3 regions of the Pantoea sp. C1E2 genome follow, and region 1 is predicted to be linked to each of the others. Evidence: predicted binding sites of a transcription regulator. Region 1 holds the regulator's gene; each other region holds the start of a gene.
What was found. Region 1 encodes LexA, which represses DNA repair genes until DNA is damaged. Its sites were predicted from a motif close to TNCTGTATGTACATACAGNA; they were not measured.

Region 1 (5,779 bases):
GCCGATAAACATACCATCCAGCAGATAGCACCAGACTCCGACCAACGGCAGAATCACTTGCCATGCCAGATAGCGATCGGCCATCTCACGCAGTGATTCAAGCGAGGTGAGCAACGCCACAATTTGGGGGCCGGTTAGCGCATAGATCGCTGCAAACGCCAGGGCAACGATACCGGCCTGCCGACAGGCGGCATGCCAAATCAATAACAAGCGACTGCGATCTCTCGCTCCCACAGCTTCGCCCGAGCAGGCCTCTACGGCATAGGCAAAACCATCCAACGCGTAGGCCGTGAAAGTGAGGAACATCAGCAATACCGCATTTACAGCGACAATATCAGGCCCCAAACGAGCCCCAAGCAGGGTGAGGGACGCGAAGCAGATTTGCACCATCAGCGAGCGCAACATGATGTCGCGATTGAGGCGAAACAGCCGTGCTGCATCACCACGCCAGCTCTGTTTTAGCAGACTGAAAGAGATACCGCGCAGCTTGAGCACGCGCACCACCATCCACAACCCCACGCCCAGCGTGACATATTCCGCCACAGCAGTCGCTGCCGCTGCACCCGCAACGCCCCAGTGCAGCTTAAGTACAAACAGGAGGTCGAGCAGGATATTCACCAGATTGCCGACAATCAGCAGTACCATTGGTGCACGCGCATACTGCACGCCGAGCAACCAGCCTAATATCACCAGATTGGCTAACGTTGCCGGTGCGCTAAGCCAGCGGATGTTGATAAAGATTTGTGCCTGATGCTGCACCTCTGGGCTGCCGCCCATTAACGAGGCCGCGACAAAACTAAAGGGGGTACGTAGCAATACAAACAGCACGCCCGCCACCAGGGCTATTAACAGCGGTTGCGTCAACGCACGCGCCAGTGCGGTTTTATCGTTCGCACCAAATGCCTGTGCGGTCAAACCGGTGGTGCTCATACGCAGAAACAGCAGCAACATAAAGATGAAACTGGTCGCTGTCGCACCCACCGCCACGCCGCCGAGATAAATGGGACTATCGAGATGACCAATCACTGCCGTATCGACGACACCGAGTAGCGGAACGGTAATATTGGAGAGGATCATCGGCAGCGCCAGCCGCCACAATGCTTTATCTGAAGAGGAAAACAGCCGCATTCGCCCGTTCCATTGTTGCGCTGGTCAATTGGACCATTAACCGGCAATCAGCCTGAAGAGGAAAATCAATGTATCAGACTGCGGTCAGCACAGCGACCAACCGCAGCGGGGGAATTCAACGAGAGGTTAGAGCCATTCGCCGTTACGCACGATGCCCACAGCCAGACCTTCAACGGTCAGCGCTTGCTCACGGGTATCGACCACAATCGGCTGAAAATCGGTGTTTTCAGGCAGCAGATGCACAATGGCACCCTGCTTTTTCCAGCGCTTGACGGTGACTTCGTCATCAATGCGCGCCACCACAACCTGGCCATTACGGACTTCCTGCGTTTTATGCACAGCGAGTAAGTCGCCATCCATAATCCCGATGTCTTTCATCGACATACCACTGACGCGCAGCAGAAAATCGGCAGTAGGCTTGAACAGATTGGCATCAACCTGATAGTGCGCTTCGATGTGTTCCTGAGCTAGCAACGGTTCACCGGCAGCCACGCGGCCGATCAGCGGCAGCCCTTCGGAGACTTCTTCTTCCATCAGCAGGCGGATACCACGTGATGCACCTGAGACAATCTCAATGACGCCTTTACGCGCCAATGCTTTCAGGTGTTCTTCCGCCGCATTGGGCGAGCGAAAACCCAGTTGCGCAGCAATTTCCGCACGCGTTGGCGGCATGCCGGTCTGGTTAATATGGTCGCGAATCAGATCATAGACCTGCTGCTGCCTTGCTGTTAACGCTTTCATCCCGCCCCCTGGTTGTTTATACAGTCGCTGTGAGTATATACAGGTATTGGCGAAATGAAAACCAAAACAGAGGGAAAAATCAGCGGTTTGAAGATTCTGGAATACCTATCGCAAATGCGACCAGAGCAGCGCGATCCAGACAAACAGAGCCAGTAATATAGCCAGCAATACCGCCGCTGAGCCCATATCTTTTGCTCGTCCCGCTAAGGGATGGCGCTCTTGCCCAATGCGATCGACTACCGCTTCAATGGCGCTATTCAGGATTTCAACGATGATCACCAACACCACGGAGCCAATCATCAGCACTCGGGAAATCACATCGACATCCAGCCAGCAGGCCACCACAATGGCCACCAGTGCAGCAATGGCTTCCTGGCGAAATGCGGCTTCATGTTGCCAGGCGGCACGCAGGCCCTGCCAGGAATAACCGGCTGCATTCACTATTCTTTGAATACCGGTGACGTTATTTGCCATGCTGTGGAACCCTTGAGGTGATTTGGCGTCAATGAGTGGGCTGTATGAGATGGTGCAGCCACAGATCTTCGATTTACTTTCTGGTATGCTTGCCGCGCTTTGCTAACAAGAGGCTTTAAGTTGTCTATGTCAGGTTGGCGTAAACTTTATTACAAACTATTGAATTTACCACTCTCTTTTTTAGTAAAGAGTAAGGTCATTCCGACCGATCCTGTCTCTGAACATGGGATCGATCCGACTCGTCCAGTGATGTATGTTTTGCCTTACGATTCAAAGGCTGACCTGCTCACATTACGGGCGCAGTGTCTCAACCATGATCTGCCCGATCCGCTGGCCCCGCTGGAGATCGATGGCACTCTGCTGCCACGTCATGTGTTTATTCACGATGGCCCGCGCGTATTCCCCTATTTCGTAGCAAATCCTGAGTCCGTGAAGCTATTCCACGACTATCTCGATCTGCACCGCAGTAATCCTGATCTCGACGTACAAATGTTACCGGTTGCGGTGATGTTTGGTCGTGCGCCAGGACGCGAAATTCAGGGTGAAGACACGCCGCATCTGCGCATCCTTAATGGCATAGAGAAATTCTTCGCCATTCTGTGGCACGGACGTGACAGCTTTGTGCGCTTCTCGCCGACCGTTTCCCTGCGCCAGATGGCCACGGAGCACGGTACCGATAAGTCGATTGCCCAAAAGCTGGCACGCGTGGCACGCATTCATTTTGCGCGTCAGCGCCTGGCTGCTGTAGGCCCACGTCTGCCTGCGCGTCAGGATCTGTTCAACAAGCTGCTGCAATCCAAAGCGATTGAAAAAGCGGTTGAAGATGAAGCGCGCAGCAAAAAAATCTCGCACGAGAAGGCCCAGCAGAACGCCGTTGAGATGATGGAAGAAGTCGCGGCTAACTTCTCGTATGAAGCCATCCGCGTGACCGACCGCGTCATGGGCTGGCTGTGGAGCCGTCTCTATCAGGGCATCAACGTCAATGGTGGCGAGCGCGTGCGTCAGCTGGCGCAAGATGGCCACGAGATTGTGTATGTGCCCTGCCATCGCAGTCACATGGACTATTTGCTGCTCTCTTACGTGCTCTACCATCAGGGTTTGGTTCCGCCTCATATCGCAGCGGGCATTAACCTGAACTTCTGGCCAGCGGGTCCGATTTTCCGTCGCCTGGGCGCTTTCTTTATCCGTCGTACCTTCAAGGGCAATAAGCTCTATTCCACGGTATTCCGCGAATATCTGGGCGAGCTGTTCAGCCGCGGTTATTCGGTAGAGTACTTTGTTGAAGGTGGACGCTCGCGTACGGGCCGACTGCTGGATCCTAAAACCGGCACGCTGTCGATGACGTTGCAAGCCATGCTGCGTGGCGGTAGTCGCCCGATTACCTTCGTTCCGATCTACATCGGTTATGAACACGTCATGGAAGTGGGGACTTACGCCAAAGAGCTACGTGGCGCGGCCAAAGAGAAAGAAAGCTTCCTGCAGATGGTTCGCGGGCTGCGCAAACTGCGCAATCTTGGTCAGGGCTACGTCAACTTCGGCGAACCCTTGCCGCTGATGAACTACCTGAACAAAAACGTGCCGGAATGGCGTGATGCGATCGATCCGATTGAGCCACTGCGTCCGGCATGGATGACGCCGACGGTGAATGACATCGCGGCACGTCTAATGGTGCGTATCAACGAAGCCGGTGCCGCCAATGCCATGAACCTGTGCGTCACCGCGTTGCTGGCTTCACGTCAGCGCTCTTTGACGCGTGAACAGTTGATTGAGCAACTGGAATGCTATACCCAGCTGCTGCGTAACGTGCCTTATTCGCCAGAAGCGACCGTGCCGGATATGACTGCCGAAGCGCTGCTTGATCACGCCATGGGCATGAATAAGTTCGAGACGGAAAAAGACAGTATTGGCGACATCATCATTCTGCCGCGCGAGCAGGCAGTCCTGATGACCTATTATCGCAACAACATTCACCACATGCTGGTCATGCCATCGCTGATTGCCGCTATCGTGCAGCAGCATCGTGAGATCAGTGAGGCGGAGTTACTGCGTCAGGTGAGCCTGGTGTATCCGATGCTGAAGAGTGAGCTTTTCCTGCGTTGGGATAACTCAGAACTGCCAGGCGTGCTGAATGCACTCTGTGCTGAGATGGCGCGACAGGGTTTGATCACCGCGCAGGATGGTCAATTACGCATGAATCCTGTGCGTCATCGCTCGCTGCAACTGCTGGCTGCCGGTATCCGTGAAACGCTACAGCGTTTTGCTATCACCTTTGCGATTCTGAGTGCCAAGCCGACGATCAACCGCGGCACGCTGGAGAAGGAAAGCCGTACGCTGGCGCAACGTCTGTCGGTGTTGCACGGCATTAACGCGCCGGAATTCTTTGATAAAGCGGTGTTTACCACGCTGGTACTGTCGTTGCGTGATGAAGGCTACATCAGTGATTCGGGCGATGCCGATGCGGAACGCACTCACATTATGTGGCAGATGCTGGCAGAGCTGGTGACCAGTGATGTACGTCTGACCATTGAAAGTGCAGTAGCTCACGAATAACGTCTGGCCTGAAAAACAGAAAGGCGACCATCAGGTCGCCTTTTTTTATGGCATCAACGATTCAGAACAGGTCTATAAACGGCTGAGTATTGAGTAGTACGCCGATAAACAGCACCAGACCAACATAGTTATTATTCAGAAAGGCCTGGAAGCAAGGATCGCGTTCACGTTGAGCAATCAGCTTTTGCTGATACACAAAGAAACCACCCGCCACCAGCAGTGACCAGTAAAATGCACCGTTCAGATTCAACATCAATCCGACCAGCGCCATCAGCCCTAGCGTAGCCAGCTGCAGCAGACCAATGATCAACTTATCGAAACGACCAAACAGAATCGCCGTGGATTTCACGCCAATCCTGAGGTCATCATCACGATCCACCATCGCATATTGCGTGTCATAAGCCACCGTCCAGCAGATATTCGCGAAGAACACCAACCAGCAGACTAAAGGTAAGGACTCACTAACTGCCGCCCAGCCCATCGGAATCGCCCAGCCAAATGCCGCGCCCAATACCACCTGTGGCAGATGGGTATAACGCTTCATAAACGGATAGACCCACGCCAGCGCCAGTCCACCAAATGACAGCAAAATCGTCATGCGATTCATGGTCAGCACCAGCGCAAACGCCAGCAGGCCGAGCACGACAAACAGGATTTTAGCCTCTTTCTCCGTCACCACACCGCTCGCCAGTGGTCGTGAGGCAGTACGTTTAACGTGCCCATCGACTTTACGATCGGCATAGTCATTGATCACGCAGCCCGCGGCGCGCATCACAATGACGCCGAGCACAAACACCACCAGTACAGACAAAGGCGGCACAGCCATGCCTGATAGCCACAGGGCCCACATGGTTGGCCACAACAGCAGCAGTGTGCCGATGGGTTT
Region 2 (5,779 bases), on a different contig from region 1:
ACACCCTGGCGCTTATCCGCAACAGCGGCACCGAACCCAAGGTTATTCTGTATCTGGAAACACCGCCGTCACGCGACGAGCTGAAGAAGCTGATTGCGGACATGGGCATCAGCTTACGCGCCCTGCTGCGCAAGAATACCGAACCGTACGAGCAGCTCGGCCTTGCAGAAGACCGCTTCAGCGATAACGAACTGCTCGATGCCATGCTGGCTCATCCGATCCTTATTAATCGCCCGGTGGTGGTGACGCCGCTCGGAACGAAGCTCTGCCGTCCGTCCGAAGCGGTTCTCGACATTCTGCCAGATCCGCAGCAGGGAGCGTTTACCAAAGAGGATGGCGAAGTGGTCATTGATGAGCACGGTCACCGCGTCAGCCACTGATTTTTCACCAGGCTGCAGACATAACGAGTGTGAAAAAAGCCGGCATCTGCCGGCTTTTTTATATGCTGCGCTGGTTGACCCGCTCTGAGAGCTGAGCGGCACTCTCTTTCCTTTCACTGTAGCGGTCGGTCAGGCAGTTGCTTCGCCCGCGCGTCAGCAGGGTGAACTTCATCAGTTCCTCCATGACGTCCACGATGCGGTCGTAATACGAAGAAGGCTTCATGCGGCCGTCCTCATCAAACTCGGCCCAGGCTTTCGCCACGGATGACTGGTTCGGGATAGTGATCATGCGCATCCAGCGCCCGAGAATGCGCATCTGATTTACGGCGTTGAAGGACTGTGAGCCGCCGCTGACCTGCATCACTGCAAGGGTTTTTCCCTGTGACGGCCGGACCGCACCGGACGTCAGCGGTATCCAGTCAATCTGCGTCTTCATGATGCCGGTCATGGCACCGTGACGCTCCGGCGAGCACCAGACCATGCCTTCTGACCAGAGTACCAGCTCGCGGAGCTCTGCAACCTTCGGGTGCGTCTCCGGGGCGTCATCCGGCAGCGGCAGGCCGGACGGATTGAATATTTTAACTTCCGCGCCCATGGCCATCAGCAGCCGGGCGGCCTCCTCCGTGGCGAGACGGCTGTAAGAGCGCTCACGCAGCGAGCCGTAGAGCATCAGGATGCGGGGCGGGTGTGCCACCTCTGCTGCCTTCAGCTTTTCTTCCGTCAGCGGTGCATCCAGGAGCGTCGGATCGATATTGTTCAGGGCATCATTCACGTTATTCACAATGGAGTCTCTTTAAGGGTAATAGCGGTGAACAGGCTGCAGTCGCTGCCGCCGGCGCAGCACTCTTCAGTCAGAAAAGCCATCAGCTGCTCAAGCTGCGAATAACAGGGCCTGCAGAACAGGGTTCGGCTCTGACGTTCCTGACTTATGAGGCCAGCGGACATCAGCGCAGAAAGATGATGGCTGAGCGTGGAGGCAGGAATAGCCAGTCTTTTCTGGATGTCACCCACGGGCAGTCCTTCAGGCCCGGCTTTCACCAGTTCACGGTAAACTCCCAGTCGCGTCACGTGTCCCAGTTCCCTGAGAGCATTAGCAGCATTTTGTATGTCCATGCCATCACCAAATCTATATTTCCAGAATAATGGAAATATAATTTAAAGCTTACTGAATGGTCAAGCCTCTTATTGCCATAAAAGGGCTGCACTCAAAAGGAAAGCCTTTTATACCCTGTTGACCCGGCTGCAGTGGCAGCGCATATAAAAAGGCCATAGCTCAGAATTTCGGTAAAATTTCAGCGATCTGACAACAGCTTTAGCCATAACCGTTTCGCTTCCTCTTGCCAGAAATTTCAGGCTCAATAATACTGTTCATATAAACAGTATAATTTAAAGGAGGATTTTTATGCGCTTTACATTTTTTTTCTTAATCCGTACTCGGCAGCACGTCCGGGACGCCGCGTTATGAAAGCGGTCAGTTGCGCTCAGGGCCTGACGCTGTTATGGCCGCCGATTTTTACCCCAACGGTAAAGGTGCCGCTGTACGCAGATCCCTGCTCAGCTGGTTTTCCCTCCCCTGCTCAGGATTATGTAGAGAAAGAGCTGGACCTGAATGAGCTCTGTATTCGCAGACGGGCGTCCACATTCTTCGTACGGGCCAGTGGCAACAGCATGCAGGAGCTGGGGCTTTATGACGGTGATGTTATGGTGGTCGATCGCGCAGAGCCACCCACGCACGGCGACATCGTCATCGCCGAGGTTGGAGGTGAGTTCACAGTTAAGCGCCTGCAGCTGATCCCACGGGTGGCACTGCTGCCCATGAACCCTGCTTACGCCGCCATCTATCCGGAAGAGCTCCAGCTGCTCGGCGTTGTCACCTGGTTCTTTAACAGTACACGTGCACGTCGGAGATAATTATGCCCATGTTCGGACTGGCTGACGTCAATTCTTTCTATGCCAGCTGTGAGACGCTTTTCCGCCCGGACCTGCGTGGCAGGCCAGTAGTCGTACTTAGTAATAACGATGGCTGCGTTATTGCGCGCTCTGATGGCGCAAAAGCACTGGGCATAAAAATGGGTGCACCGTGGTTCCAGATAAAAACACAGCACTATCCGGAAAAGGTACACGTGTTCAGCTCAAACTATGCGCTTTATCACAGTCTCAGCCAGAGAGTAATGACCGCGCTTGAGGACATAACACCACGCGTCGAACAGTACAGCATCGATGAGATGTTTCTGGATCTTACCGGTATTAACGGCTGTGAGGACTTCGAAGCTTTTGGTCGTCGCCTGCGCGCGCATGTATTTACCACAACGGGTCTTACCGTCGGTGTCGGCATGGGGCCCACTAAAACGCTGGCAAAATCGGCCCAGTGGGCGAGTAAGGAGTGGAAGCAGTTTCGCGGCGTGCTGGCGCTGACGCCGGGTAATCCGAAACGTACCGAAACTCTGCTAGCTAACCAGCCCGTTGAGGAAATATGGGGTGTGGGACGGCGAATCGGTAAGCGACTCAGCCTGATGGGCATCGAAACCGCCCTGCAGCTGTCACGCGCGCGTCCAAAGTTCATTCGCGATAACTTTTCCGTGGTACTGGAACGCACCGTACGCGAGCTGAACGGTGAGTCATGTATTCCGCTGGAAGAACTGCCGCCGGCAAAACAGCAGATAGTCTGCAGTCGCAGCTTCGGGGAGCGCATTACAACAAAAACAGCCATGCAGCAGGCGCTGTGTCAGTACGCTGCACGCGCAGCGGAAAAGCTGCGAGGGGAACGTCAGTACTGCCGCAACATCGGCGTGTTTATCCGGACGTCGCCACACGCCAGCGGTGAGGTGTTTTACGGAAACAGCGCCGGAGAGAAGCTGACACTACCAACACAGGATACGCGGGACATCATTGAGTCTGCGATGCGGTCGCTCGATTGTATCTGGCTTGAGGGTCGCAGATACATGAAAGCAGGCATCATGCTTGATAACTTTACGCCGAACGGCGTAAGCCAGCTAAATCTGTTTGACGATAATCGGCCACGGGCTAACAGCGCACAGCTGATGAAGGTATTGGACGGCATTAACCAGTCAGGACTGGGAAATGTGTGGTTTGCCGGACAGGGGATTAGCATGGAATGGAAAATGAAGCGTGAAATGCTTAGCCCTGCCTGGACCACGCGCTGGTCAGACATTCCTAAAGCACGTGTGCTCTGAGACGGTTATTAATTAAGCTGTTGAATCTGTATTCCACATAAACCATTCAATGAGCACCAGAGTGATGTCATGTATTGAAGAAGTGGTCCCTCGTCTGGAAGTGTATTCAGTGGATGAAGGGTTCTGTGACTGCACCGGTATGGAGATGACAATGCCCTATGAAGATTTTGGCCACATGGTCCGGATGCACGTAAAATCTTGCACCGGATTGACAGTTAGCGTTGGGCTCGGTCCAACCAAAACCCTGGCAAAATCGGCCCAGTGGGCAAGTAAGGAATGGCCACAGTTTCGCGGCGTGCTGGCTTTAACGCCCAATAACCCCGGGCGCATAGAGGCGATGCTTTTCAGACAGCCGGTTGAAGAAGTCTGGGGTGTTGGCTCCAGGATTAGCAAGCGACTTAATCTTCTGGGTATCAAAACCGCGCTCGACCTCTCTCGTGCCTCCCCCACTTTCATCCGTAAAAACTTCAGCGTCGTGCTGGAGCGTACCGTACGGGAGCTCAACGGCGAAGCCTGCATTGAGATGGAGGATGCTCCTCCGCCAAAGCAGCAAATCGTTGTCAGCTGAGTTTCGGAGAACGTATTACAACCTATGATGCGATGCGCCAGGCCATTTGTACCTACGCCGAACGCGTTGGCGAAAAGCTGCGTGCTGATCGGCAGTTCTGCCATCACGTGTCGGTTTTTATCCGCACGTCACCCTTTGATACCGGTCAGCCAGGTTACGGCAGCACTGCGTATGTCAGGCTGCAGGTCGGCACGCAGGACACCCGTGACATTATTGAAGCCGCCGTAAAGTCGCTCGATACTATCTGGCGGCCCGGCTTCCGTTACGCAAAAGCCGGCATCATGCTTGATGAGCTGAGACCAAACGGCATTGCACAACTCAATCTGTTTGATGATGAAACGCCCCGTCCCGGCAGTGAGGCGCTGATGAATCTGATGGATAAAATGAACAGGTCAGGACGATACAACATTGGGTTTGCCGGAAAGGGGATCCAGCCAGAGTGGAGGATGAAGCGGGAGATGCTCAGTCATGCATGGACAACAAACTGGAAGCAGATCCCGGTGGCAAAAGTCTGTTAGGTAGCAAGCCTCCTGACGAATCGAGTAACCAATGTCACCGTGCTCTGTTAACTGGGACTGCAGTCCCAGTTGCTTTTCAAATGAAGTACAGCCTGAAAATATTCGTCCAGCAAGTTCGCCTGGGACCAGGGCAAACCTTAGGTGCCGGGACGATTCAGCATACATTCCTCCAGAATTGATGAACTGGAGAACGGCATCCGGATATGAGACCGGTGTTTATCTATCTGGGACCGCGCTCCCGGTTACCATACGAGTAAGAAAGCGCAGCGAATGTCAGCCGGTTAAGGATGCGTGTGGATACAAGCACTGTATTCATGAATGCGGCCTGCCCACTTGCTGGGACCGCGGTCCCAGCAAGCGGACCGTTGCATACAGCAGCCGCGTTCAGCAACAGCGCAGGCTCTGTCACCGGCTGACTGACGGCGTAACTATCTGTCGTGCGTTGTGTCGTAGGCCAATGGCAAAAGGTGATGGCTGTTCCTTTTTTGTAAATCGTTCCCCGCCCATGACCGGCATTCAGGCTAAATGGTATATCCCGATAATCCGCGAGAGGAAACTCGGACACAGTTGCCGGAGCGGGGAACAGCTGTATCTCAAACCCTCTGCAAGAAAACCTCATTTAAATAGCCGGAAAGATTTACTGTGAAGCCTGACTGCGCACCGGGACCACGGTCCCAGGCAGAATCAAACATGACTGACATGCTGATGCCGCAGTGATGATTCGGGCATAATCCAGACGTTAAGATAATTACTCTTATTGATAATTACTCTTATCGGGGGTGAGCCGGGTATTCATCCACAGCAGAAAAATGCACGGTACCTGGCTGGGACCGCGGTCCCGGACAGGCACCGATCACGACCCGGTGTTAACAAAGAAGGTCAGATAACCTGGTCCAGAGTCACGGTGACCTGAACAATAACGTGTTGTGCTCAGCGGCAGGAACATAAAAATGAAAGTCTGAAGCGGGTGCAGGGGGATGAGAAGGGCGGCCGGAATGCAAATCGGGACCGTGGTCCCAGGAAAGGGAGAGGTATGCCGGCACTGACTGAACGGATCCGAATGTTACCCGGTACAGTGGATCGATTGCTTAAAGGAAGCTGGGACCACGGTCCCAGGTG
Region 3 (5,779 bases), 1.1 Mb from region 1:
AGGGGATAAAGACGGCCAGCGACATTTGAGGCAAATATCGCGCGTAATACTCCTGCATCTCTTCAATTTGCTCAAGAAGCAGCGTTGCCCAGCTTCCCGCCGGTTTGCCCTGAACCCAGGCCGGACCGAGATCGTTCAGCTTATCCAGCACCTGTTTACGCAGAGCACGACGGATGGCGACCCCAGCACGGTAACCCGCCATTTCACGCGCATAGTGCAGACCTGCGCGGAGGACAAAGCAAAGCAGTAGCAGGATGAAATCAGTCAGCAGGGCACCGCGCGGTTGTTGCGCCACGATGAGATTTTGCAGTAGCGAGGCCAGCAGCCAGGCCTGAGCAATAATCACCAGCGCGCCGGCAAAACCAAATAACGATGCGGCACGTAAACTGCGTGCGCCATGAAGACGTTGCTGACGAAGCCAGCGAAGAAGATGTTGCTGCCGTGATTTTTCCATGCGAAGCCGTTTGATCACTGATGGAGAGAGGCAAAACCGGATAAAGTGTCCGGAAATATTAAGCGCATGAACTTTAGCATGCAGGCAATAAAAAAGGCGACCAAAACAGGTCGCCTCTTAGCAATTATGATCAGCTTATTAACAAGTTACAGATCGGTTTTAACAAGCCCATCCAGGTAGCGTTCTGCATCCAGCGCCGCCATACAGCCGGTACCGGCAGAGGTGATCGCCTGGCGATAAATATGGTCCATCACATCACCTGCCGCAAAGACGCCAGCAATGCTGGTTTGCGTCGCATTGCCCTGCAGGCCGGACTGGACTTTGATATAGCCGTTTTCCAGCGCCAACTGGCCATCGAAAATTGCAGTGTTCGGGCTGTGGCCGATAGCGACGAATAGACCTGCGACTTCAAGCAATTCAGGCTCTTCACCCTTTGTTGACAGCAGTTTTACGCCGGTCACGCCCATCTGATCGCCGACCACTTCTTCCAGCGTGCGGTCAGTGTGCAGCACGATATTGCCGTTGCGCACTTTTTCCATCAGCCGATCGATCAGGATTTTTTCAGCACGGAAGCTATCGCGACGGTGAATCAAGTGCACTTTCGCTGCGATATTTGCCAGGTAAAGTGCTTCTTCCACCGCAGTATTACCGCCACCGATGACCGCGACTTCCTGATTACGATAGAAGAAACCGTCACAGGTCGCACAGGCGGAAACGCCTTTGCCCTTGAATGCTTCCTCAGAAGGCAGGCCGAGATAACGTGCGGAAGCGCCGGTTGCAATAATCAGTGCGTCAGCGGTGTATTCACCACTGTCACCCGTTAAACGGAAGGGGCGATTTTGCAAATCAACCTTATGAATATGGTCGAAAATAATTTCGGTGTTGAATTTTTCTGCATGCTCTTGCATACGTTCCATCAACGCGGGTCCGGTCAGATCGTTCGGATCGCCTGGCCAGTTCTCAACTTCAGTTGTGGTAGTGAGCTGACCGCCTTTTTCTAGCCCGGTAATCAATACCGGATTCAGGTTAGCGCGGGCGGCATAGACTGCCGCGGTATATCCGGCAGGGCCGGAGCCTAAAATGAGCAGCTTACTGTGTTTGGCCGTACTCATGCGTTCCTCAGTTTTTTTCGACAACATAGTTTTTGATTGTAGGGAAATTAGCGCAGCAAAAAAAGGTTTCAGCAATTTTGATAACAATCGCTGCAAGCGGCGTAGTCGATGAGTGTGAAATTTGCACGCCGATTGCGCCAAAAGGGGGCAATGCTCGGCAAATTCTGGTGCAGCAGCATAAAAATTCTCATTTAAAAACAGCAACCCAGAACTCTATCTGGCATCTTGTACTGAATTTGGATGTTTTACTTTGACAATCGCCTGCTGTTTTGCGAAAACATTACCAGAAGCGGAGAATATTTAGCGGTTCAAAACAGAATTTCATTTCTGTTTTGCACATTTTTGCCGGATAAACTCAGTCTGACATTGGTAATGACGCATGATGTGGACAGACAACATGCTTCATACGGATGGATGCGTTACTGCACAGACTTATCGTCTTCACTTCAGTAAGGCCCTGAACAATGAGCGTTTTCAGGGTGTGGCAGGTAAAGGGAAGGAATTAAGAGAGACAATAATAATGGTAGACAATAAGAAACGCCCCGGTAAAGACCTGGATCGTATCGACAGAAACATTCTGAATGAATTGCAGAAAGACGGTCGTATTTCCAATGTTGAGCTTTCAAAACGTGTTGGCTTATCACCTACGCCGTGTCTTGAGCGTGTGCGTCGCCTGGAGCGTCAGGGCTTCATTCTGGGTTACACCGCACAGCTGAATCCACATTATCTGGATGCTTCACTGCTGGTATTCGTTGAGATTACTCTGAATCGTGGTGCGCCAGATGTGTTTGAGCAATTTAACGCCGCTGTGCAAAAACTTGAGGAAACTCAAGAGTGTCACCTCGTTTCCGGTGACTTTGACTACCTGTTGAAAACTCGCGTGCCGGACATGTCCGCCTATCGTAAGCTTTTGGGTGAAACCTTGCTGCGCCTGCCGGGTGTAAACGACACTCGTACATACGTGGTAATGGAAGAGGTCAAACAGAGCAATCGTCTGGTGATCAAAACCCGTTGATGCAGGGCAGGTGCATAACTTGCAGGAATTCGGTACACTCCTGTGAATTCATACAGGAACAGCGTCGGGCTTGCCCGGCGCTGTTGCCTTCTTAATTTACAGGCACCTGGAGAGTTCTCTTGAGCCAGGAATATACAGAAGATAAAGACGTTTCGTTACAACCGCTGAGCAGTGGACGCAGGCTGCTGGAAGCGTTGCTCATCCTTGTGGCCCTGTTCGCCATCTATTTGATGGTGTCGCTGGTTAGCTTCAATCCTTCCGATCCAAGCTGGTCGCAGACCGCCTGGCATGAACCGATCCATAATTTGGGCGGCAGTGTTGGCGCATGGCTGGCGGATACCCTCTTATTCATTTTCGGCGTGATGGCGTATGCCATTCCTCCGGTGATCATTGGCTTGTGCTGGATTACATTCCGTCAGCGCGATCGCCAGGATTACATCGATTACTTTGCGGTGGGCTTGCGCCTGATTGGCGTGCTGGCGCTGGTGGTGACCACTTGCGGTTTAGCCGCGCTGAACGTCGATGACATCTGGTACTTTGCTTCGGGCGGTGTGATTGGCAGCCTCGTCAGCAATGCTATGGCACCCTGGTTCAGTTCTGCAGGCGGTACTTTGACGCTGATCTGTGTCTGGGCGGCAGGTATTACCTTGTATACCGGGTGGTCGTGGCTAACCATCGCCGAAAAAATCGGTAGCGTGGTGATGGGCGTGCTGACCTTTGCCAGCAACCGCTCACGTCATGACGAACCCTGGCAGGAAGAAGATGAGTACGAAGAAGAGGAAGAGCATGCAGAACAGGCTGCGCTTCCGCTTCGTGCTGCGCAATCGCATGAGGAAGATGATGACGTTCTGCTGGCTAAACCGCGTAAAGTGGCCGAGCCTATCGCCGAACAGTTGCCGGATGATCCTCTGTTAGCCAAAGCCAGTGCAGCAACTGCAGCGGCCATTGCGGTGACCGCTGAAGCTGCACACCAGGCTCCCGTTGTGCAGCCCCCGGTGGTCAACGCAGCAGCCGAGCCGGCTCCTATGCATCACAGCGCTGATGAGGCTGCGCTAGCACAGCCTGTTGCAGCACCGCCATCTGCGCCTGAACCGGTTATCCAACCCGCGCCGCCGCTCTATCGCTTTGAAGTCCCGAGCGAACCTGCGCCTTCAACGTTCTCACCGGTGGATGATGATGAAGGGCCGCGCATGGGGAACTGGCAGGACGCCGCTCAATCATCCGCTTCTCTGAACACAGCGGCAGCCGCAGCGTTGGGTGCAGCAGCAGCGAAAACGGCTTCAGCTTATATGCCGGCATTCGATGTGGTGCCTGAGCGCGATTATAATCCTCAGGTGAAGCAGGGTATTGGCCCTGAATTACCGCGTCCGAACAAAGTTAAACTGCCTACCCGTCGTGAGCTGGCTTCTTACGGCATTAAGTTGCCGTCACAGCGTATGGCGGAAGACAAAGCGCGAGAAGAAGCCGAACAGCAACTGCCTGAAATGACGGCGACCTATCATGAACCTCTACAGGATCATGAAGAGGATACTGCGTTGCAGGAAGCCCAACTGCGCGAAGCGTTTGCGTCCCAGCAACAGCAGCGCTATGCAGAGACCGGACAGCATCAAGTCGAAGATGATGAAGAGGATCTGCATCAGGCTCAGTTGGCCAATCAGTTTGCGGCTCAGCAGCAACAGCGCTATCAGCAACCTGAAGCCAATGAAGGCCCGGCATTTAACCTGGATACCTCATCGGCCTTTGATTTTTCGCCAATGAAAGACCTGGTCGATGACAGCCCCAGCGAGCCGTTGTTTACCATTGCTGCGACGCCTGAGCCGGAAGCTCCTGCGCAGTGGCAACAACCTGCTGCACCACAGCCTCAAGCACCTGCACAGTGGCAGCAACCAGCCACACCGCAGCCTGAAGCGCCTGCGCAATGGCAACAGCCTGCTGCACCTCAGCCGGAAGCCATGCCTTCGCTGAATGAACACAACAGCCCGTGGTCATCATCCGAGTCAGAGAGTTATTCTGCGCCAGCAGAAGCGCCTCAACCGGTTGCTCCTGCGCAAGACAGCCTGTTCCATCCGTTCCTGGTGCGCCATGAACGTCCGCTGGAGAGGCCTTCCACGCCGCTGCCGACACTCGATCTGCTGACCTCGCCGCCTTCGGAAGAAGAGCCGGTGGATATGTTCGCGCTTGAGCAAACGGCACGTCTGGTGGAAGCGCGTCTGGCCGATTATCGTGTGAAAGCCGAGGTGGTGGGCATCTCGCCTGGCCCGGTGATTACCCGCTTTGAGCTTGATCTTGCGCCTGGCGTGAAAGCCGCCCGTATCTCTAACCTGTCGCGCGATTTGGCTCGTTCGCTTTCAGCCGTTGCGGTTCGTGTGGTGGAAGTGATTCCAGGCAAGCCGTATGTCGGGCTGGAATTACCGAACAAACATCGCCAAACCGTGTATCTGCGTGAAGTGCTGGACTGCGACAAGTTCCGCGATAACCCGTCACCGCTGGCGGTGGTGCTGGGTAAAGATATTTCGGGTCAACCGGTGGTAGCCGATCTGGCGAAGATGCCGCACCTGCTGGTTGCCGGTACCACCGGTTCCGGTAAGTCGGTCGGTGTGAACACCATGATCATCAGCATGCTGTATAAAGCCACGCCGGAAGAAGTGCGCTTTATCATGATCGACCCGAAAATGCTGGAGCTGTCCGTCTACGAAGGCATTCCGCATTTGCTGACTGAAGTGGTCACCGATATGAAAGATGCGGCGAATGCGCTGCGCTGGAGTGTCGGTGAGATGGAGCGTCGCTACAAGCTGATGTCTGCGCTAGGCGTGCGTAACCTTGCCGGTTACAACGAGAAAATTGAGCAGGCAGCTGCCATGGGGCGCCCAATTCCAGACCCATTCTGGAAGCCGGGTGACAGCATGGATACCACGCCGCCTGTGCTGGAAAAACTGCCGTATATCGTGGTGTTGGTGGATGAGTTCGCCGACCTGATGATGGCGGTAGGTAAGAAAGTCGAAGAGTTGATTGCTCGCCTGGCGCAGAAAGCGCGTGCAGCGGGTATTCACCTGGTGCTGGCGACGCAGCGTCCGTCGGTGGATGTGATTACCGGCTTGATCAAAGCCAACATCCCTACGCGTATCGCCTTTACGGTTTCCAGTAAAATTGACTCACGTACTATTCTCGACCAGGGTGGCGCGGAATCGCTGCTAGGCA

Region 2: the regulator LexA is predicted to act here: its motif matches at 1,743-1,762, upstream of umuD (translesion error-prone DNA polymerase V autoproteolytic subunit).
Region 3: the regulator LexA is predicted to act here: its motif matches at 2,620-2,639, upstream of ACXI0A_RS08415 (DNA translocase FtsK 4TM domain-containing protein).

What each region holds. Positions count from the first base shown of each region.
Region 1 is NZ_JBSZHT010000002.1:617,252-623,030, reverse strand. It holds gene dinF (MATE family efflux transporter DinF) at 1-1,128, opposite strand, end outside; gene lexA (transcriptional repressor LexA) at 1,255-1,869, opposite strand; gene ACXI0A_RS03075 (diacylglycerol kinase) at 1,975-2,343, opposite strand; gene plsB (glycerol-3-phosphate 1-O-acyltransferase PlsB) at 2,470-4,893, shown strand; gene ubiA (4-hydroxybenzoate octaprenyltransferase) at 4,955-5,779, opposite strand, start outside.
Region 2 is NZ_JBSZHT010000001.1:16,121-21,899, forward strand. It holds gene arsC (glutaredoxin-dependent arsenate reductase) at 1-380, shown strand, start outside; gene arsH (arsenical resistance protein ArsH) at 439-1,161, opposite strand; gene ACXI0A_RS00075 (ArsR/SmtB family transcription factor) at 1,158-1,493, opposite strand; gene umuD (translesion error-prone DNA polymerase V autoproteolytic subunit) at 1,842-2,291, shown strand; gene umuC (translesion error-prone DNA polymerase V subunit UmuC) at 2,300-3,574, shown strand; partial or broken gene umuC (translesion error-prone DNA polymerase V subunit UmuC) at 3,591-4,660, shown strand.
Region 3 is NZ_JBSZHT010000002.1:1,738,876-1,744,654, forward strand. It holds gene cydD (heme ABC transporter permease/ATP-binding protein CydD) at 1-454, opposite strand, end outside; gene trxB (thioredoxin-disulfide reductase) at 601-1,566, opposite strand; gene ACXI0A_RS08405 (hypothetical protein) at 1,599-1,820, shown strand; gene lrp (leucine-responsive transcriptional regulator Lrp) at 2,087-2,581, shown strand; gene ACXI0A_RS08415 (DNA translocase FtsK 4TM domain-containing protein) at 2,701-5,779, shown strand, end outside.